Regions from separate parts of the Chryseobacterium sp. P1-3 genome, predicted to be linked through region 1. Evidence: riboswitches for the same ligand, from Rfam matches in the RefSeq annotation. Region 1 holds a riboswitch; each other region holds the start of a gene.

The links. A riboswitch is a leader RNA that binds a small molecule or an ion and turns the genes downstream of it on or off. The one in region 1 is predicted to bind cobalamin.
Region 2: it holds a riboswitch for cobalamin, as region 1 does, so the genes downstream of both, metE (5-methyltetrahydropteroyltriglutamate--homocysteine S-methyltransferase) here and HX13_RS04260 (TonB-dependent receptor plug domain-containing protein) in region 1, are expected to answer to the same signal.
Region 3: it holds a riboswitch for cobalamin, as region 1 does, so the genes downstream of both, HX13_RS04760 (acyl-CoA thioesterase) here and HX13_RS04260 (TonB-dependent receptor plug domain-containing protein) in region 1, are expected to answer to the same signal.
Region 4: it holds a riboswitch for cobalamin, as region 1 does, so the genes downstream of both, HX13_RS13245 (YncE family protein) here and HX13_RS04260 (TonB-dependent receptor plug domain-containing protein) in region 1, are expected to answer to the same signal.

The regions. Positions count from the first base shown of each region.
Region 1 covers NZ_JPEQ01000004.1:315,856-321,030, reverse strand. Annotated here, with positions in the region: gene HX13_RS04265 (DUF5074 domain-containing protein) at 72-1,142, opposite strand; gene HX13_RS04260 (TonB-dependent receptor plug domain-containing protein) at 1,161-2,987, opposite strand; cobalamin riboswitch at 3,016-3,194, opposite strand; gene pafA (alkaline phosphatase PafA) at 3,305-4,951, opposite strand.
Region 2 covers NZ_JPEQ01000007.1:69,600-74,774, reverse strand. Annotated here, with positions in the region: gene HX13_RS08835 (hypothetical protein) at 1-364, shown strand, start outside; gene HX13_RS08830 (hypothetical protein) at 560-1,093, shown strand; gene HX13_RS23920 (hypothetical protein) at 1,065-1,319, shown strand; partial or broken gene HX13_RS08825 (Lrp/AsnC family transcriptional regulator) at 1,438-1,927, opposite strand; cobalamin riboswitch at 2,057-2,242, shown strand; partial or broken gene metE (5-methyltetrahydropteroyltriglutamate--homocysteine S-methyltransferase) at 2,420-4,688, shown strand; gene HX13_RS08815 (KTSC domain-containing protein) at 5,043-5,175, shown strand, end outside.
Region 3 covers NZ_JPEQ01000004.1:431,302-436,476, forward strand. Annotated here, with positions in the region: gene HX13_RS04750 (PadR family transcriptional regulator) at 1-163, opposite strand, end outside; gene HX13_RS25335 (hypothetical protein) at 615-737, shown strand; gene HX13_RS04755 (HD domain-containing protein) at 746-1,336, shown strand; gene HX13_RS04760 (acyl-CoA thioesterase) at 1,402-1,785, opposite strand; cobalamin riboswitch at 1,900-2,081, opposite strand; gene HX13_RS04765 (hypothetical protein) at 2,116-2,913, opposite strand; gene HX13_RS04770 (ATP-binding cassette domain-containing protein) at 2,947-3,606, opposite strand; partial or broken gene HX13_RS04775 (endonuclease MutS2) at 3,999-5,175, opposite strand, start outside.
Region 4 covers NZ_JPEQ01000008.1:97,364-102,538, forward strand. Annotated here, with positions in the region: gene HX13_RS13225 (S9 family peptidase) at 1-362, shown strand, start outside; gene HX13_RS13230 (GxxExxY protein) at 413-736, shown strand; gene tpiA (triose-phosphate isomerase) at 899-1,657, shown strand; gene HX13_RS25630 (esterase-like activity of phytase family protein) at 1,863-2,204, opposite strand; gene HX13_RS13240 (esterase-like activity of phytase family protein) at 2,152-3,129, opposite strand; cobalamin riboswitch at 3,386-3,574, shown strand; gene HX13_RS13245 (YncE family protein) at 3,627-4,910, shown strand; gene HX13_RS13250 (T9SS type A sorting domain-containing protein) at 4,919-5,175, shown strand, end outside.

The sequences.
Region 1 (5,175 bases):
GCCGGCCGGAAAAAAACACAAATGATGAAAAAAATAAAAAATTATATTTTTATACTGTATTGTACCTTATGCTATGGATTTACTACAGCACTATTAGCTCCTAAACCGCCTGTGTTAAAAGAGGATATTTTAGCTCCTGTAGCTGCGGAATATACTGACATTTCGCTATTGGCTTTAAAGCCTTTAACATCTGAGGTAAAAATTCTGCCATCAACAACTGAAAAACCATATAATACAAAATAAGCAGGTCCATTATCCTGAACTGTAATAAACGCATTAGCAGGAACTGTTGGAGCCGTTACGCTTGTTGTATAAATCTTATTTCCTGAACTGAAATAGAATTTACCATTATCAATCTGAAGATTTGTCCCGTTTGCAATACCTGTTAATGTGATCACCGGGCTAAGAGCTCCTGTGCTTGAGATCTTATAGATATAAGAATCTGTTGCTGTTCCTGAAATCGTATACACATCAGAATTATAGGAAACTGTTCTACCAATCTGCCCGTTTGGAATGGTAATTTCCGTTTTAGCATCATTGGAAGTATTGATATAGGTAATTTTGTTTCCATATCCTGATGAAGCATTCTGAACGAAAACATTACCTCCCGCTTCTACAATTTTATCAGCCACCTCGGTGAAATCCATCTTGCTTACAAATGAAAAGTCAGAGATTTTATATTTCGTTACACTATATACTCCTGTCGAGAAATTCGTATTGGAAACGTAGATAAATCCATTGGCAAAAGTAATTCCTCTTGGATTATTGATTTGATCAGTGATTACGGCTACCTTTTTAAAAGTGATACGGTCTACCACCACAATTTTGTTTGAATTGTTGACAACCAGATAAGCGTATTTTCCATTAATAGCTATCGTTTGAAGAACATCTCCCAATATTTCATTGGAATTGTTCCCGGTCTTGTTGTTAAAACCATAAATATCATCCTGCTTTAACGCCAAGTCTCTTGTAAGAAACATTACGTTAGCACCATTGCTGTTAAAATTTCCTTCGTTGGCAATAAAGTATCCGTTCTGATACGTTAACTGAGGTACCGGAATCTCATTACTATCGCTGCTACATGAAATGTTGAACAATAGTACAAATGCAAAAAATACAGTTAAAAGTCTGGTTAGTTTCATATATATTCAATTTTAATTTTAAAAATTTATTGCGGCATACACACTGTAATTTCTTTTAGGCAAAGGGTAAAAAGAAACCGTTTTATAATAAGTATCGGTAACATTATTCACTTTGAACCCTAAAGTATATTTCTTAGAAATCGTTGCTGACATTCCCGCATTTAAAATAAAATAGGGGTCAATCGCTGTTTTCCGCTCTTCATCACTGGTTGTATAGGTAAGACCATTTATTAATCCCTGTGCAAAAAATCTGAAGAAACCATACTCATAATCAATACCCGCCATTCCCCTGTGCATTGGGATATAAGGTCTCTGTTTCTGAGTTTCCTTATCAATTGATCTTGCATAATAATAGCCTGCGTTGGCTTTGATCCTATGCTTACCAAATTGCTGATAAAAAGACAGATGGGATTCCAGTCCGTAAGATTCTGCTTTATTAACATTAAAGGCCTGCCAATATCCATTGGCAGTAGGCAGCCAGACAATGAGATCCGTAATGTTCATATAATAAGGCGTCACATTAAGCTTAAAACTTCCAATTTTAAACTCATTGTTCATATCCACCTGGGTAGAAATTTCCGGTCTTAAATCTTTATTACCTCCCGGCTCATAATAAATATCATTAAAGGAAGGATACCTGAAATTTTTTGAAAAGTTAAGTCCCAGATTATACCAGTGAGAGGTATTCCATTTCCCTGAAAATGAATACATGACCGGAGATGTGACATTTTCCACAAAATCTTTTTTAAATCCTCCTTCAAAACGCAGGTTCTTTGTAGCAAAATACCTTAATAATCCGGAAACGGAACCTACGTTTCTGCTTACATCAGCAATTCCGCTTTTATAGCCTTCTCCTTTGTTCACCTGAAATTCCCCGATAAGGTTAATGTTCCATTTTGAATTCAGAAAATAATTAAAATCATTTTTCAAAATATAATTTTTTCCTGTACCACCACTGGATTTGGGAAGGTCCAACGCTCCGAAATACTGAAAGTTTTCTTCTGTATAGGCTGCTTTGAAGGCGTTGCTGAACTTTATTGCATTCCAGTCCCAGGCGATCAGGCTCCTTATGCTTTGGGTCTTATATTTTGTCTTTGTTGCGGTTTCTTCAAATACGGGATAATGCTGTGAAGAGTCAAAAAACTGACTTTGCCACGAAATCTTGTGATCATCCGTTATTTTATAGGACGCACCTACATTGAAGGTTGTATTATAGTAATTACCGTTTCTGTTGATATAATCCAGATCACTGACTTCATAATCGTTCTGGCTTACAGAATAGTTTCCGGATGCCTTAAAGCTGAATCTTTCATTGCTGTAAGAACCTTTCACAAAATTATTAAAGGTATTAAAGGATGCTACTTCTGAAAATACCGAACCATGAAAACCTTTATTAAAATCCAGGATATTATTCAGGTGAATACTCCCTCCGATTGCTCCACTTCCATAGACTACACTACCGCCACCTGCTTTTATACCAATCTGGTCATATCCGAACAGGGGTATATTATTGATATCTCCCTGTCCCAGAAAATTAGAATTGATATTGATTCCGTTCCATACAAAAGCAGTCTGCTGGGCAGAAGTTCCTCTGAACGCCGGAGAAGAAACCGCACCACGTCCGTTTTCTTTGATATAAACCTGTGATTGAAACCTTAATAATTCTGAAAGGTTGGTAGAATTTCTATCCACCTCTTCAGCTGAGATGGTATTTACCGGATGAAAAAGCTTCACCCTGTTCATTTGGTTGTCGAAGACATAAATAGTATCAATACTTTTTTCCTGTGCCAGAAGAAGGCAACCATAAGACGAAAAAAGCAGTACTAAAGATCGTTTTATACCCATACTTTTTACTTTTCCTCCGAAAGCATTATATTTTGATTATCATTCTGGCAGGTCTCCTGACTTTCGCTTTCTGCACCTTCCCGTTATTACACAGTGGTTCAAAGCAGAAACTTTTATTGCGATTTACAGTTGCGGGGACAGTCCGGGAGTTACACCCGATTCCCTTTTCATTCCAATATACTGGAAACCAAAATTTTTTGCAAAGATAGCTTTTTAAATGTATTGCACAAAAACCGGAATTGCTGCAAAAAGGTCTTTTAATAAAAAAGCAGCTTCCGGTATTGAAAGCTGCTTTTGCCGTATGATAATACAGTTGATTATTTTCCCATAACCTCTGTAATAGGATTTCCAACATTTCCACTCGGGAACTGGATTTTTAACAATGAAGAAACTGTAGGGGCAATATCCGTCATATGATACGCTTTATTACTTTCTCCATGCTGAACTCCCCACCCCATAAAGATCAATGGAATGTGTGAGTCATAAGAATTCCATACACTGTGTGTGGTTCCGGTTTTAGAATATGGAGGAAGCATAGAATCGTGGGAAATCAGCTGGATATCCCCACTTCTCTGTCTGTTGATCCCGTTGATAATTCTCTGCCTGATAGGCTCCGGAATACTGGATTCCTGAACCTTGTCTACCGAAACAGCGTATAGAACAGTTGGGTCTTTTTCGAGTTCCTTAACAGTGAAGTTTCTTACATCATCCAACTCAAGTTTAGAATCTGCCAAAACTTTCCTGTCAAAATAAATCTGATAATTATCAATTGCATTGATCAGTTTATCGGCTCCAAATTTATCTTTAAGTTTCTGGTTTAGATTTTTTTCAGCTCCTTCTCCGAAAAAACCTGTAGGAATTTTATGTTCTTTAAGGAATCCTACAGAATGAGCCCCTCCATGATCAGCAGAAAGGAAAACGGTGTACTCTCCTTTACCCACTTTAGAATCCAGGTATTTGAAAAACTCTGCCAGGTCCTGATCCAATCTGATATAAACATCTTCTACTTCGATTGAATTAGGCCCGAATTTATGCCCGGCATAATCTGTTGAAGCCAGGTTGATAGCTAAAAAGTCAGTAATAGCATCTCCACCCAGTTTTTCACCTTCTACAGAAGCTTCCGCCAGCTTCAACGTCAATGTATTTCCAAAAGGGGTATAACGGATATTATCTTTTTTAGCCTGATAATCTTTGGCTAGATCATTGTAAGGGAATGTAGGGGTTTTCGCACTTCCCAATAATCCTTCCCAAGGGGAATTGTCTGGTGCGCTTTCCGTATACTGATTAATCGGAAGCAAGGTATTCCAGCCGTTTGCAACTAATTTCTCAGGTAAGTTCTGAGCGTTGAATGATTTTACCCACTGAGGCAGATCATTCATATACCATGTACTGGTGATAAAGTTTCCGGTGCTGTCATCAAACCAGAAAGCCCCGTTAGGAGTGTGTCCTGCCGGAAGAATAGAAGCCCGGTCTTTCAAGGAAACCCCGATTACTTTTCCCTGGAAATTGGTTGCCAACCTCAACTCATCGGTTACCGTTGTAGACCAAAGGTTTTTCGGAGAGTGGCTTCCGGTTTTGGTATTGGTAGTTCCTACCGGCTGAACGCTCTCATCAGCAGTACAGTATACCCCTTTACCTGTTTCCTTATCTGTCCAGTCATTTCCTGCAATACCGTGGATTGCCGGAACAGATCCCGTATAGATACATGTATGTCCTAAAGCGGTAATGGTAGGAACATAAGGAATGTGTACATTATTTAAAGAATATCCTGTATTCAAGAGTCTTTTGAAACCGTCGTTCCCGTATTTACCATAAAAACGGTATAAATAGTCCCAACGCATCTGGTCTACAACCAGGCCTACTACCAATTTAGGTCTTTCTAATTGAGAATTTTTGTTCTTCTGCGCATTGATTGTAATTACGGACAAGAAAGTAGCTGCCGCAATTGAAATATTCCTAAGCATCCAAGTAAATTTTTATTGACCACAAATTTAGGGGTTTTGAAAGTTTTAGAGTATGAAATTTTACTTAATTTTGATTATTATATAAATTTATCAATCTACAGCTGTGATTCAGAAGTATCCTGAGCCTAGATTTCCTGAAGATGACTGTCATCACAGTTTTTTTTACAAGATATAGATAACATGCCAATAATGTTGTTAAACTATTGGTAAAATCAATAATACCT
Region 2 (5,175 bases), on a different contig from region 1:
GCTTACCAAAGCCCTGCTCATGGGCTATACTGACCCGCAATCTCTTCAGAATACTAAGTTTTACAATACCTGTAGAGAATATATTGATGCAATGACTGCTCAGGATAAGCAGAAAATGCACCTCGTATGGAAGAGCTTATCTGAACCTAAAAAAAATGAAGATTCTTATTCCGGAACAAACGACACCTTTAATGCTAAATGGAATGACCCGCGAAAAGATGATTATGCACTCATCGATCTTATGAATGCCTTTAATAATTGCGCAAACCATAGTTTCAGACCCAAAGCTGATGAAGAGAACATTTTATTGAAAACTTTCGAAAAGGTTTTCATACAACTGAAAAGAGATTGTGACGAACCATAAGGATAGAATTATAATGTAACCTCCTGATTTTTAACAAAAAATTCACTCAAAACAACAATAGACATTAAAAAAATTATCAAAGTGAGAAAATAAACATATAAAGTTGGTCTAATCCTTTAATTTTCAAATTTAAAGCCTTAATTTTGAAGCAAAATAGCAAATCCGGATTCTTCAACTACTATGTACATGAAAAAAATGATGGTTGGGCTTTCTTTAGCCTTATCTGTTACTACTATATGCGGGCAGAAAACTCCTGCAAAAAACAACAATCTTACCCCTTACAATTATCAGACTTTCAATTGTGATAACAAAGGATATTTTGATTCTACCAAATATAAGAAAGAGGAAATAGACGGTGTGAATAAACTTCTGTATCAATTCAATGGAGTTCAATTTGATATCCAGCCTGTATTTAAACTTTCCAACCTTGAAGAAATCCGTAAAAACAAAGAGGAATATTTACAGCAATTAGAAAAACAATATCAGGAAAAGAAAAAAGAGCTTTACAGCCTTGAAGTCATCAATCTCCCTATGTGGAAAAAACTACAACAGGAAACCATTATGTCTTTTGAGAATGAATATCAGCTGAATAAGGAAGAAATTCTCGCTTATTCTGATCCCTCCACTCTTAAAGACAGTAAATTTTACAGCACCTGCAAAGAGCACATTGATGCAATCTCTTCTCCTGACCGAGAAAAAAATGTTTGCTGCATGGAAAGCCTATATTGAGCTTAAAAGTAAGAATAATGCTGATCCCAAAGGCGTAATGGCAAGATTCAATGCTAAAATGAATGATCCCCAGAAAGAAGATTATGCACTGATCGACATGATCGGGCTAAGCTTTCACAACTGTGCCAACAGCAGTTTCAGGCCTAAACGTGATGATGAGGGAAATGCCTATAAAGATTTTGATAAAATTTTTACAAAGCTGAAGAAAAATTGTGATGAGCCATAAGGTTGATTAAATAATAAAACTAAATGACAGTACACCATTGGGTACTGTTTTTTATTTGATAATATGAGGATTGAATTATAGGATCCATCTCGAAGTTTTCGCGTTGACAAATTCAATACTATATCGAAACCCCATGCGTATTCTTCACCTCCGCCATCACAAAAGTACTATGGGTGCTCCCGATAGAATCCACCGACCCAAGCTTATTGAATACAAAATCCTGATAATGCCTCATATCTCTTACCTGAACTTTTAGCAGAAAATCAAAATCACCGGAAATATTATAACATTCTGCTACTTCTTCAATTTGAATAATATCTTTTACAAAGCTGTTTCCGATAGCCCGGTCATGGATCTTTAATTTAACCTGGCAAAAAACAGTAAATCCGCGGTTCAGCTTTTCAGCTTCCAAAACGGCAGCATAGTGTTTAATATACCCTTCCTGCTCCAGTCTTTTTACCCGCTCAAAAACAGGTGATGGTGAGAGATTAACTTCTTTCGCAAGCTCTTTTACAGTTAATTTCGCATTTTTTTTGAAGGATTCTCAGCAGCTGGAGATCCTTATCATCCAATCTATCCACAGAATAATATTCTTTTTTTACTGACATTTTTTCAAATGTACAGAATATTTATCTTTTAAAAAAACATAAAATAAAAATATCATCCTTAATTTTCATCAAATACCCAATCAATTATCTTAAATAAATATCTTTACACCCTATTTTGTTCTTTATAATACTTCATCAAACGGAAAAGGTTTTACGTAAGGTAAATTAATAGGGAATCATGTGTAAATCATGAGCTGTCGCGCAACTGTAATCAGCATACCAAAAGTTCTGTCCCGGATATCCACTGCCAAAGAGCGGGAAGGATGACAGATACTGCTGTAAGCCAGGAGACCTGCCTGTTCTGAATTGACAATGCTTTCGCGGTTTGAGGCTTCGGGTCATACAGATGATACATTTTGAACGTATTCCACCGTTAACAGGAAATTTACGTCCTTTTTGTATCCTGTCCTCTTTACAAGCTTCCTGCGCAAGTATTTTGAAGCATTCAAAGGAACTTTTAAAATCATTGTTTAATTTAAAAGTTGATAAAAAATGCAAACTCACTTACTTGGCTACCCGCGTATTGGTAGCAACAGAGAGCTTAAAAAAGCTTGTGAACACTATTGGGCAGACAAGATTTCTCTCAATCAATTACTGGAAACCGGTAAAACCATCAGTCTTCAAAACTGGAAATTGCAACAGGAAGCAGGGATTGATCTTATCCCATGTAATGATTTTTCTTACTACGATCAGGTGCTGGATATGACTTTGACCGTAGGAGCCATCCCGGAGCGTTACCAGGAAATTGCTTCAAACGAATCTCACTCAGAACCGGATCTTTATTTTGCCATGGCAAGAGGTTACCAGAAAAACGGATTGGATATCACGGCTATGGAAATGACAAAGTGGTTTGATACCAACTACCACTATATTGTCCCTGAATTTCAAAAAAACCAGCAGTTCAGATTGTTTTCCGATAAAATCATCAGTGAGTTTATCCGTGCAAAGGAAGCAGGAATGAATGCAAAGCCTGTTATAATCGGATTGCTTACCTATCTTCTTCTGGGTAAAGAAAAAGAAAATGGTTTTGACAAAATGGATTTAGCACAAAATCTATTGCCTGTTTATCTTGAAATCCTCCGGAAACTGGAAGCCTATGGTGCAGAATATGTTCAATTTGATGAACCTTTTTTAGCATTAGACCTGAATGAAAAAACAAAAGAGACCTATCAATGGGTTTACGGTGAAATCAGAAAACAGTTTCCCAATCTTAAATTTATTGTAACTACTTATTTTGAGGGATTAAAGGACAATCTTTCCCTGGCCGTTTCTTTGCCAGCAGATGTTTTGCATATTGATCTCGTAAGATGTCCTGAACAATTGGATGAAGTCCTGCAAGCAATACCCGGTACTTTAAGCCTTTCACTAGGCATTGTAGACGGAAGGAATATATGGAAAAATGATTTCGAAAAATCATTGGCACTGATCAAAAAAGCAATCCATGAAATCGGTCCGGAAAGAGTATTGATTGCTCCATCCTGCTCATTACTCCACTCTCCTTTTGATCTTGACCTGGAGAAAAACGAAGCAATTTTATCGCCTGAAATCAAGCAATGGATGGCCTTTGCAAAACAGAAAGTAGATGAGATCGCTGTCTTAAAAAAAACTGGCGTCAGGAAATCCCGATTATCACACGCTGCAGCTATTGGCCGAAAACAAAAAGGCACTGGAAAACCGTGTCGGAGCCATTACGGATGGAGATGCAAGAAGAAAAAATCCTTTTGCGGTAAGGAAAGAAGTTCAGCAAAAAGTACTGCAGTTGCCATTATTTCCTACCACAACCATTGGTTCCTTCCCGCAAACCATGGAAGTAAGAAACTGGAGGGCTCAATTCAAAAAGGGAGAACTTACAGCCGCTCATTATAACGAGCTGCTGAAAAAAGAAACGGAAAGAACCATCCGCTGGCAGGAAGAAATCGGAATTGATGTACTGGTTCATGGAGAATTTGAGCGCAATGATATGGTAGAGTATTTCGGGGAACAGCTTGATGGGTTTGCATTTACCCAAAACGGATGGGTACAGAGTTATGGTAGCCGGTGTGTAAAACCACCTGTCATTTACGGAGATGTACACCGTCCTCACCCTATGACCGTATACTGGTCACAATATGCTCAGTCTCTCACTCAAAAATGGGTAAAAGGAATGCTGACCGGGCCTGTTACCATTCTGCAGTGGTCTTTTGTGCGTGACGATCAGCCCCGTTCCCTGACCTGCAAGCAGATCGCCTTAGCTATCCGGAATGAGGTTAAAGATCTGGAAAAAGCGGGCATCAGAATCATCCAGATCGATGAGCCGGCTATCCGGGAGGGTCTTCCTTTAAGAAAATCTGAATGGCAAAATTATCTGAAATGGGCAGTAGAAGCCTTTAGAATTTCAGCAAGCGGTGTTGAAGATTCTACTCAGGTTCATACTCATATGTGTTATTCCGAGTTTAACGATATTATTAAGGATATTGCCGATATGGATGCTGACGTGATTACCATAGAATGTTCCAGAAGCCAGATGGAATTATTAAATGCCTTCGCAGACTTTAAATATCCGAATGAAATAGGATCGGGAGTTTATGATATCCACTCACCCAGAGTGCCGTCCAAGGAGGAGATGCTGGAGCTGCTGAAAAAAGCCCAGGCTGTAATCCCCGCTCAGCAGCTTTGGGTAAACCCTGACTGTGGATTGAAAACCCGCCATTGGGAAGAGACTGAAAAAGCTCTTATTGCCATGGTAGAAGCTTCAAGAGAGGCCAGTGCGGTCTTTGCATAGCCAGCACCATAATGAGATAGTTCTTAAGCAGGAGTTCAAACTTCTGCTTTTGTCTTTTGTATATTTGGCCAAAACAAATTTAATGTAAGCATTAGCGGTTAAAGTCTGTTTCGGTTGAAGGCAATCTTCCGCATTATTATGATATCCATTCCTTAATAGTAAACAGCAGCCTTCAGGTAATACTTCTGTGATTATAATTATAAAATGAATTAATAATGAATACTTTACAGATTATCAGATTTAATTTTGTAATTTTGCACCCCGAAAATAAGGATAATACGAACAAGTCTCCTAAAACAGGTGGCTGCAAAAATTGCACTGGAAATATCCTTGGAAATCAATAGATAATTACATATGAAAAGAATCGGTGAACACAGAAAGCTTCTTGGAGTTGATCAAAATGTTACCTTAAAAGAGTTAAAAACCATTTACAGGAATACGATGAAAGATACGCATCCTGATAAATTTATCAATGATGAAGCCGGTA
Region 3 (5,175 bases), 120 kb from region 1:
TTGTGAGAAGGGGGTAGAGGGTGCCTTCCACTACATCCAGTTTTCCTTTTTTCAGTTCATCGATAAGGTCGGAAACATACATTTCGCGATGGTTGATGAGACTTAAAATACAGAATTCCAGAATTCCTTTTCGCATTTGCGCTTTGGTATTTTCAGTATTCATCTTTGATAAGTTTGTTAATTAGTTATATTTTCAGAGTAGCTCCTAGCTAGACGAGCTTATTCTGATTCTACATTACAAAGATATGTAAATAAAATGGTATTATGCAATACAAAGTAGTGTATTTTTTCAAAATAAAAATTTAAAATACTGATAATCAGAAAGATAATTTTTAGTTTAAATTATGGATTAATGACCGAATGCTCGAAAAAGATAAAAATAATGTGGAAATGGAGCGGGCTAGTTGTGGATTTTTGAAAATAAGAATAGTATATAAAATTCAAAAAGGTGAATTCCAATAGAGGTGAGGAACATATTTTGAAATCGGTAGCGGTATTCGTATTTTTGTCAGGAAGCATTACATAAAATAGAATTCATGTTTGCCACCGGGAAAATTCGGGTTGTTGCAGGATTTTTACTACAGAATATGCCGTAATCGCTAATAATGGGTTGGATGCAGTCTTTGAAAAGGAAGACTCATGAAGATCAGATAAAGGTAACAGTCAAAGAAAAGATCAATAATAAATGGATGACCAGAACAAAGGTATATCCGGCAGATCAATATAACAGAAAATAAAAAGTAAGATGAAGATTCAGAAAGAAATCGATTTTATCCTGGCAGTAGATGCTTTGAAAAATGTACAGCGAAGAAATTACAATGCGGATGATTCCCGGAGAGAAAATACAGCAGAACATTCCTGGCAGATCATCATCCTTGCCCAGATACTGTATCCGTATGCAAAAAACCGTGCAGACATTGACTTATTAAGGGTGATAAGAATGCTTTCTATTCATGATCTGGTAGAAATAGAAGCAGGAGATACTTTTCTGTTTGATGAAAAAGCAATGGCAGGAAAGTTTGAAAGAGAAAAAATATCTGCCCGGAAAATCTTCGGAATTCTGGACGAACCGCTACGAACGGAGTTTTTTAACTTGTGGCTGGAATTTGAAGAAGAGAAAACCCCGGATGCTATTTTTGCCTGTTCTATTGACAGGATCATGCCCTTTATTCTGAATTCCCATACTTCAGGTAAAAGCTGGACGGAAGCAGGTGTTACCGAAAGACAAATCAGGAATATGCTTGAAAATGCAATCACCAGGGCTTCGGATGAAATGGGAGAGGCTTTTGAATTGCTGTTAAGCAAAAATCTGGAAACAGAAAAAGTACTGAAATAGGACTTATCTATTATAAGATGATGAAGACTCGGGCGCCTTTGGCCTGCCCGAGTCTCTCTGGATTATTATAGTATTTGAATTGGTTTCTTGAATTCGTCAATAGCAACAAAAGTAAAATCCCCTACAATTGCTTTTTCTCTTTCGTAAGAATACATCTGTTCCGTAAAGATTTCAACATTTACTTTCATACTTGTTTTTCCAACGTGAGTTACCTTACCGATCAGTTCTACAATCGTTCCTGCAGGAATAGGCTTTTTAAAATCGATTTTATCGCTGCTTACGGTAACCACTCTTTTTCTGGCAAAACGGGTAGCGGTGATAAAAGCCACTTCATCCATCAGCTGCATAGCCGTACCTCCGAAAAGGGTATCATAATGATTGGTTGTGTTGGGGAAAACTGCCTTGAAGATTTTGGTCTCTGATGCTTCAATTCTTTCTTCTGTTGTCATATTTCATTATTAATTAAGGCGAAATGAAATCGGATTAAAACAACAGAATAATAACAGGAACAGATATATTCCTGAAAAAATCCATCAGATCAATCAACTTCAGATCGCGAAAGTTTCTTGTTTACAGAAATAGGCAGGTCTCCTGACTTGTAACATCTTTTATCCCCTTCCCATGCCTCGCATAGTGGATCTCTTGATAAAGACCTTAGTTACTTACAGTTGCGCGACAGTCCGTGATTTTCACACGGTTCCCTATTAATCTGCGGTTAGGCAGAACCCATTTCTTTGATGAATAAGCGGTAAAGCTTTTTCGGGACAAAAATACTGAAATTATTCCGGACTGTGATAAATAATCTGACTGATCACTCTTCCTTTCTTGATCGTCCAAAGACTGGTGTATCTGTTTTCCCCGGAGCCATTAATCATATAAAGAAAAATATTGTCATTGTCCAGAGCCGTTACGCCTACATTTTCAAAATCCATGGTAGGCTGGAACATATTTTTAATCGCTTCCCTCACAAAAACAGAACCCCGTCCCGGTTGCTGAACTCTGATAGACTTGATTTCAGTCATACCTTCCGGGATATCATTGCCGATTCCCCAGGGCTTTACCTTATCAATGGTGAGAAGTTTTCCCTCCGCATCCTTTTCTTTTTTGCGGTAACCGGCATTGGAAGGATAAATGTCGATAACTACCTTACTTCTTTGGGAAATAGGGATTTTAGGGTCGGAATTGTCTGTGAAAATAAGGGATCTTCCGTTTTTCGATTTGGAAGGGGTGTATTGGGGGAGCTGATCCACAAAGGCAATACGCTCTTTATTCACCATTCCTTCTTTGTCTAATGTTTCATACCGTACAAATGGTTTATCCTCATCCTGCTTTTCAGGATATTTAATCCATATCCACTCTGTTTCTCCGGGAGCCGGCTTTACATAAACAAAAACATCACCTTTACGCATACGGATCTTGTCAACAATCTTCCTGTAGTTGTCTTTATGTACACGGACATTGGCATATCCTTCCTCAGCCTTTACCACTCCGAAAGGAACTTTATTCTGGCCTTTAACGAATGCTAAAGAAAAAAGACTGAAAGCAGATAGACAGAATGCTTTGTTTATTGAAATCATTATTACAAACTTTTGATTTTCCAAATATATAAATTAAATGCTTTTGGGAAGATAATTATACTGCTGCAGTTCTTTTAAATCTTGTATTTGTTTAAGATAGCCGGCTGAAAGAAGATAGATTTTGTCTGAAATATCCAGAACATCCCGGTAATGATGATCAGAAATTATAAAGCCTTTATTGGTCTGCTGACGTATTATTTTTTTCAATTCTTCAATAATTTTAGGAGAAAGACTGTGAAAGGGCTCGTCAAGCAATATAAAATCTGCTTCCGAGTGGATGATTAATAAAGCTTCAACTGCTCTTAGTTCACCTCCGGAAAGATTTTTGGGTTTTTCATCAAGGAAATTCCGGATCAGGTCTGATGCAGAAAGAAGATCAGCATTTTCTTTATTACAGAAAAGATGGATGAGTTTCTTTACGCTTTCATTTTTAGGTAAAAAGGAAAATTGTGGGAGATAGGCGATTTTGTTTTTTCTGTCAGATAAGGTTTTCAAAACCTTTCCGTTGCACCTGATATATTGGGAATCGCTGCCGGTAACTCCGGCAATAATTTTTAATAAAGTAGATTTTCCGGTTCCGTTTCTTCCCAAAATGCCGGCAATGTTACCGATTTTGCACTCCAGGTATATATCCTGCAGGACTTTTTTATCAGTAAAGGATTTTGTAACGCTATCAATATGGAGTGTGTTCATAGAAATCCGATTAAAAATTTTTACAGCTACACTGAATGATAAAGTAATACCCCAGAGGAATATCCTGGAAAATCCGAAATGAGCATAAAAGTGGTATTCGTTTTTAAGTCTTAGCTCGTAAATGAAATAATGAAGAAGAGGGAATATCAGAACAATGCTTAATCCGAAAGTCTGAACGTTAAGTGAAAATAAAAAAAACGAGCAGAAAAGAAAAAAGTATCGTTGGAATGATCAGCTTTTTATAAAAAATCCAAAGAACAGAAAAGTTTTTGCCCATAGCTGTGAAACGTAAATTTTGATAAAAATAAGAAATAGGAGATAAAGAGCAAAAAGAAAGAGAGCATCCTTAGAAACTCTCTTCATTATTGGTACCAATTCATTTTTAAAGTGGATTAAATTCTCTCAAGCTCATCCGCATCAATGGTTGTTTTGAAAGTTCCGTAATTGACGATGACTTTGTTTCTTGAAATCTTTTCAATAGTGCCTACACTCGTACTGCCTGTAATACGAACACGCTGGCCTACTTTCATCCATAGGGCACGGTCACTTTTACGCTGTTCTTCCAGCTTTTCGTTGGTCTCCGCAATCTTTTCAATCACTTCCTCCTTTTTCAGCTGCTGTGTGATCTTTCTCTTCACAACCTGCAGGCGTTTCGATTCATCTTTATCAGCTCCCAACTTTCTGAATTTCTCCTGTTCCAGCAATTTCACAAAATCCTTCACTACATCTTTTCTTGACTTCCCTTTGGTATAGCTGTCAATAAATGCTTCAATTTTGTTCCCGAACTGAAGCTTGCGGTGTTCCTCTTCATACAATTTCTGAAAGTTGAAAAGCTTCTGCTGAAGCTGGTCATTAAGCTTTTGAAGGTTATCACGCTTATCTTCCACAGACTCCTTTCTTTCGGCAAGATCGGATTTTAGTTTTTCAACTTCAAATTTCTCCTGCTGTAGTTTTACAATGGTTTTATCAAGATTGACAATGTCATGTTCTACTTTTTTCTTGGCAGAATGGATGATAAATCTTGGGATCCTGTTCTTTTCGGCAACTTCAAAGGTAAACGAGCTTCCTGCCTGTCCTACTTCCAGCTTGTACATTGGTTCCAATGTTTCTTCATTGAAAAGCATCGCTGCATTCTGGGCATTAGGAAGTTGCTCTACAACCAGCTTAATATTGGTGTAATGCGTTGTAATAATGGCAAAACTCTTTTTATCATAAAAGTATTCCATGAAGCTTTCCGCCAGGGCGCCTCCCAATTCCGGATCAGATCCCGTTCCGAACTCATCAATCAGTAAAAGCGTATTGGCGTCTGCCTCCCGGATAATTCCCGACATCTTTTTCAGCCTGGATGAATAGGTTGATAAATGATTTTCAATAGATTGGTTGTCACCAATATCGGTCATTACTTTATCAAAGAAAAACATCTCGGATTTAGGATGCACAGGTACTAAAATACCACTCTGGATCATCAGCTGTAATAGTCCTACCGTTTTCAGGGTAATTGATTTTCCACCGGCATTAGGTCCGGAGATACAGATGATCCTGTTGTGTTCCGTTAAAGTCAGGCTTTGT
Region 4 (5,175 bases), on a different contig from region 1:
TTGTGAATACCATGCTGGATGCCAGTATTCCATTAACGACCAACGAGTATGATGAGTGGGGAAATCCCGGTAACAAAGAGGCTTATTTCTATATGAAGTCTTATTCTCCTTATGAAAATATAGAGAAAAAGAATTATCCCAATCTATTGGTAACAACAGGTCTGCATGATTCCCAGGTACAGTATTTTGAGCCGGCCAAATGGGTTGCCAAATTACGGGATATGAAAACCGACAACAATGTATTATTATTAAAAACCGATATGGATTATGGCCATGGTGGGGCTTCCGGAAGGTTTGATTACCTGAAGGATATTGCTTTGGTGTATGCGTTCATGTTTAAACTGGAAGGGATAAATCAGTAATATAAGAATATCAGCTCGCAGATTTTGCAGATTTCGCAGATTTTTTTCTAATGACAGAAAATGAAATTTCATATATCGTAAGAAAGTGTGTTTTCAATGTTTATAACCAATTAGGCCCTGGTTTACTTGAATCTGTATATCAAAAAATCCTGATTTATGAATTAGAAGAAAATGGCTTAGATGTTAAATCTGAGGTAATACTACCAGTATATTATGATAACAAAAAGTTTGATATTAATTTTAAAATTGACATCTTAGTAGAAGACAAAGTGATCTTAGAATTAAAATCAATAAAGGAGCTGGATAACGTTCATTATAAGCAGCTATACACTTATTTAAAGTTATCAAATAAAAAAATTGGGACTGTTAATTAACTTTAATACTTCCAATATTTTAGACAATATAAAAAAGAGTTGTAAATAACTTATAATGACAATTAATCTGCTCAATCAAACAAATCAGCGTGAGAAAATATTAAGTTCGCAGATTCATTAGAGTAAAAATTAAAAGTAAAAATAAATCAATATAATAAATCTATGAGAAGAAAGATCGTAGCAGGAAACTGGAAAATGAACAAAAATGTAATTGATGCCCAACAATTGATGATTCAGTTACTAAGCTATAAAAACAATAATGCTACCAACTGCGAAGTGTGGATTGCTCCGCCTTCTTTATACCTGATGATGGCGAAAGACATTTTTGAAAATGATGAAATCGGGGTATTTTCCCAGGATATGAGCGAGCATGAAAGTGGTGCTTACACCGGAGAAATTTCTGCAGATATGCTGGAATCTATTGATGTAAACGGTTCATTGATCGGCCACTCTGAAAGAAGACAATATCACGGAGAAACAGATTCACACTGCAACAGAAAAATCAAGTTGGCATTAGACAAAGGGCTTACTCCTATCTATTGCAACGGAGAAACCCTTGAGCAAAGAAAAGCAGGGCAGCATCTGGAAGTCGTAAAAAACCAAACTGAAGTAGCTTTGTTTACTCTTTCGGCTGAAGAAATCAAAAAAGTAGTAATTGCTTACGAACCGGTTTGGGCAATCGGAACAGGAGAAACCGCAAGTCCGGAACAGGCTCAGGAAATCCATGCCCACATCAGAAATATTATTGCAACAAAATACGGACAGGAAGTAGCTGATGAAGTATCTATCCTGTATGGAGGTTCCGTAAAACCGGATAATGCCAAAGAAATATTTTCTCAGCCGGATATTGACGGTGGCCTTATTGGAGGGGCAGCATTAAAACTGGAAGATTTCTCTAAAATTATTGAGGCATTCAATTAATTAATTTTACAGAACATTATATTTTTCCGGACCCTCTTTACTGATTGTAGAGAGGGTTCAATATGATATGTTTCGGCTAAAGCCAGTGGAATGCTATTTATCTTTAAACGGGCTAAAGCCCGTTTCATTGAACGGTGTACCAATTTTTTTAACCAATAAAAACGGCGGAGATAATCCCCGCCGTTTTTCGTAAAAAAAAATCTAATTATTGAATATCGACTACGTACATTGTTCCTTTATCTACCTTGCCTGTTTTAGGTAGTATTTTTGCTTTAGGGTTACCGTTTCCATCATCTACTACCCCGAAATCATCATCATTGAAAACAGCGAGTTTATTATTTCCTAAATAAACAATTCCTTCAAATTTATCATGTTCATATCCTAACCTGGCAACCAGATCTACAGCTAATGTTTTAGAAACCGTTTTAATCCCGGCGTTGGTAATTTCATCCCAACTACACTCTTCCAAAGCTTTATTATTGATTTTCATTCCGTCAACAGCGGCAATATCCGGTCCGTTTACATCTGTTGCTCCGCTCAGGTTTATTCTGTATACTTTTTTTTATTCCGCCCTGTGACCCGAAGTTTCCGTCTCTCTCAATCACCAGGAATTCATTATTACTTATTGCAGTAATGTCACAAACTGAATCAGAGGCTCCCCCGTCCTGTTTATATAAAAATTGTCTGGTCTTCCCTGTAGCAATATCAAAAGTGACAATTCTGGTTAAGGTAGTATTTTTAGCCAAAGCCTTGCTTGGAACATGCATCATAGACTGCATGGCTCCCACTAAAGTAGTACCGTCAGGAGTTATACAAAGCCCTTCCATTCCCCTGTTGGCCCTTCTTTTTGCCAGCACAGCGGGAAGTTTTCTTGTTCCTGTATTAACGCCTATCGGACTTATTCTTTCCATCTCTACACCCTCTGCACTATAATGTACAATGTGAGGGCCATACTCATCGGAAACCCAGAAGGTACCGTCTGCTGCTGCAACAATACTTTCACTGTCGAGACCATAATTGTCCGTTCCCAGTACATTTCCTGAAGCATCGTAAGCCGTTTCACCTGTACTCCCCATTCCTATAGGGTTGGGTAGACCTGTGATAGGTTGTCCTGATGGATTTTTAAGCTTAATATATTTGATCACCTCAATATTTCCTTCGGCATTAATTTTAAAATGCATGATTGTTGGACTGAAATTGGGAGCCAAAAACTTTTTCCCGTTCAGGTAATCCGTATTAGGTCCTCTGTCTGTAATGACATAAAATTCCCCTTTTCTTGTAGGGTGTGCAGCCGCACCTGATCCAAAACCTCCATTAATGACATCCACACCATTTACCGTTGCTAATTTTGAAAAAGGAAACTCCTGAGGAAGTTTAGAGTAATTAATATCCTGGTTATGGGCAGTTTCGTCATCTTTGTTACAAGAAACCAATACCGTTAACATCAAAACAGATAATAGTAATCTTTTCATATTCACTTTTATGGCTGCGAAAGTATAAATCGATTGTAAATTAATCTTTAATTCAATGATAATTGTATTTTAACAATGAAACCTGTAAAATGAATTCAATATAAACAGCTATACCTGCCGTTAAATTTATAAAAACAAAACCATCGGTCACATTTTTTATTAATTTCAAAAAACACGTTATAGCTAAGAGCTTATAAAACACTTAATACACAAAAGATAAGTTATTTACCACACGTAAATCAGGAATTTATATGATATATTTGCAGCGTTTTAAGGTTGAACATAGTTCATTAATAGGGAATCAAGTGAGAATTTATTCAATGCTTGAGCTGTACCCGCAACTGTAGACTATTCCACCTATAGCATGAGATGCCACTGGATCCGGATCCGGGAAGGCCGCTATAGGATGTAAGCCAGGAGACCTGCCTTAATACAATTCAGAAGAATTTCTCTCTCTGAAAGTAAGTTTCGGGAATAAAACTTTAATTAATAATATCATGAAGAAAATCTATTTTCTTATTCTTGCATTTGTCATTTTTTTTGCAAATGCTCAAACTGAAGCCGTTTTAGTGCTTAATGAAGGTGGTGCCGGCAGTAATAATGCCGAAATATCGCTGATCTCCAATCAATCAGTTACCAATAACTATTTTAAAACCCACAACAATAATGCTGCATTGGGGGATACGGCACAGGACATTAAAATTTATGGTGACAGAATTTTTGTGGTCCTGAATATTTCCAATCAGATAAAAGTCATCAATAAGTCTGACTTTTCTTTGATTACCACAATCTCAGCCAATCTGGATAATCCGAGATATATTGCCTTCAGCGGAAACAAATTTTATGTAACCAACTGGGGAGGTTCCGGTTCTACAGAAAATTATGTAGCCGTTTATGACCTTAATACCTATACGCATGAAACCAATATTCCGGTTGGAAGCGGACCCGAAAAAATTTACAGCAAAGACAACAGATTATATGTTTTGCTAAAAGGAGGTTTTGGAATCAACCAATTTATGGATGTGATCAATACTTCTACCAATACAGTTGAATCCGAGGTAAACGTTGGAGATTTCCCACACAGCATTTTTGAAAAAGATCAGTTTCTTTATATCATGAGTTTCGGAAATCCCTACACCTCAAACTCTTATGGAACATTTACAGTCTATAATACAGTAACTCAAAGTACCGTTTCAAGTACTGCATTTCCGGCAGGAACAAAACCTTCTTTTATGGATACAGACGGAACGAATATTTATTACATGAAAGATGCTTCAATCTATAAAACACCTATTGCAGCACCGTCTTTTTCAACGACACCCATTGCAACGGCACCTATTACTGTAACCGGCTATGGTGCTGCTGCTTACGGGTTTAATATTGTCAACAATACGATTTATGTGGCTGATCCTAAAGGATATATTGCACCGGGAAAAATTTATACATATGATTTACAGGGAACCTTACAAAACACTTTCACAGTGACCATGCTGCCTAATCAGATCATTGCTTACAACAACAGTGCACCGCCGTCACTTTCAACAGTGGAAAATACAAAAGCTTCTAAATTGTCTTTATATCCCAATCCGGCAAACAGCAAATTCTTTGTACAAGGTTTAAACAGCGGAAATATTCAGGTGTATGATGCTAACGGAAGAAAGGTCATCAACGCACAATATACCCAAAACGGAATTGATATAAACACACTTCCTAAAGGTACTTATATTGTAAAAATTACGGATAAGAGCACTAACTTCACTGAAAAACTAATCATCAAATAAGAATCCGGATGCAAAAGATATTAAGTTTTATATGCAGTTTTATCGTAGTTTTTTGTTGCGCACAATTTACGGCAAACGACATAAAGTTTTTCGTAGGAACAGGCTCTCAGACTGCCTATTTTGTAGCAGACTTTAAAGACGGAACCAATGACAGGTCTTATGCCTGGGGAGTGCGGTTCGATCCGGGGCAAAATATCACCGGACCTCAGATGCTTCAGATGATCAAAAATGCAGAACCCGCCTTTGATTATTTTCTGACCTTCAA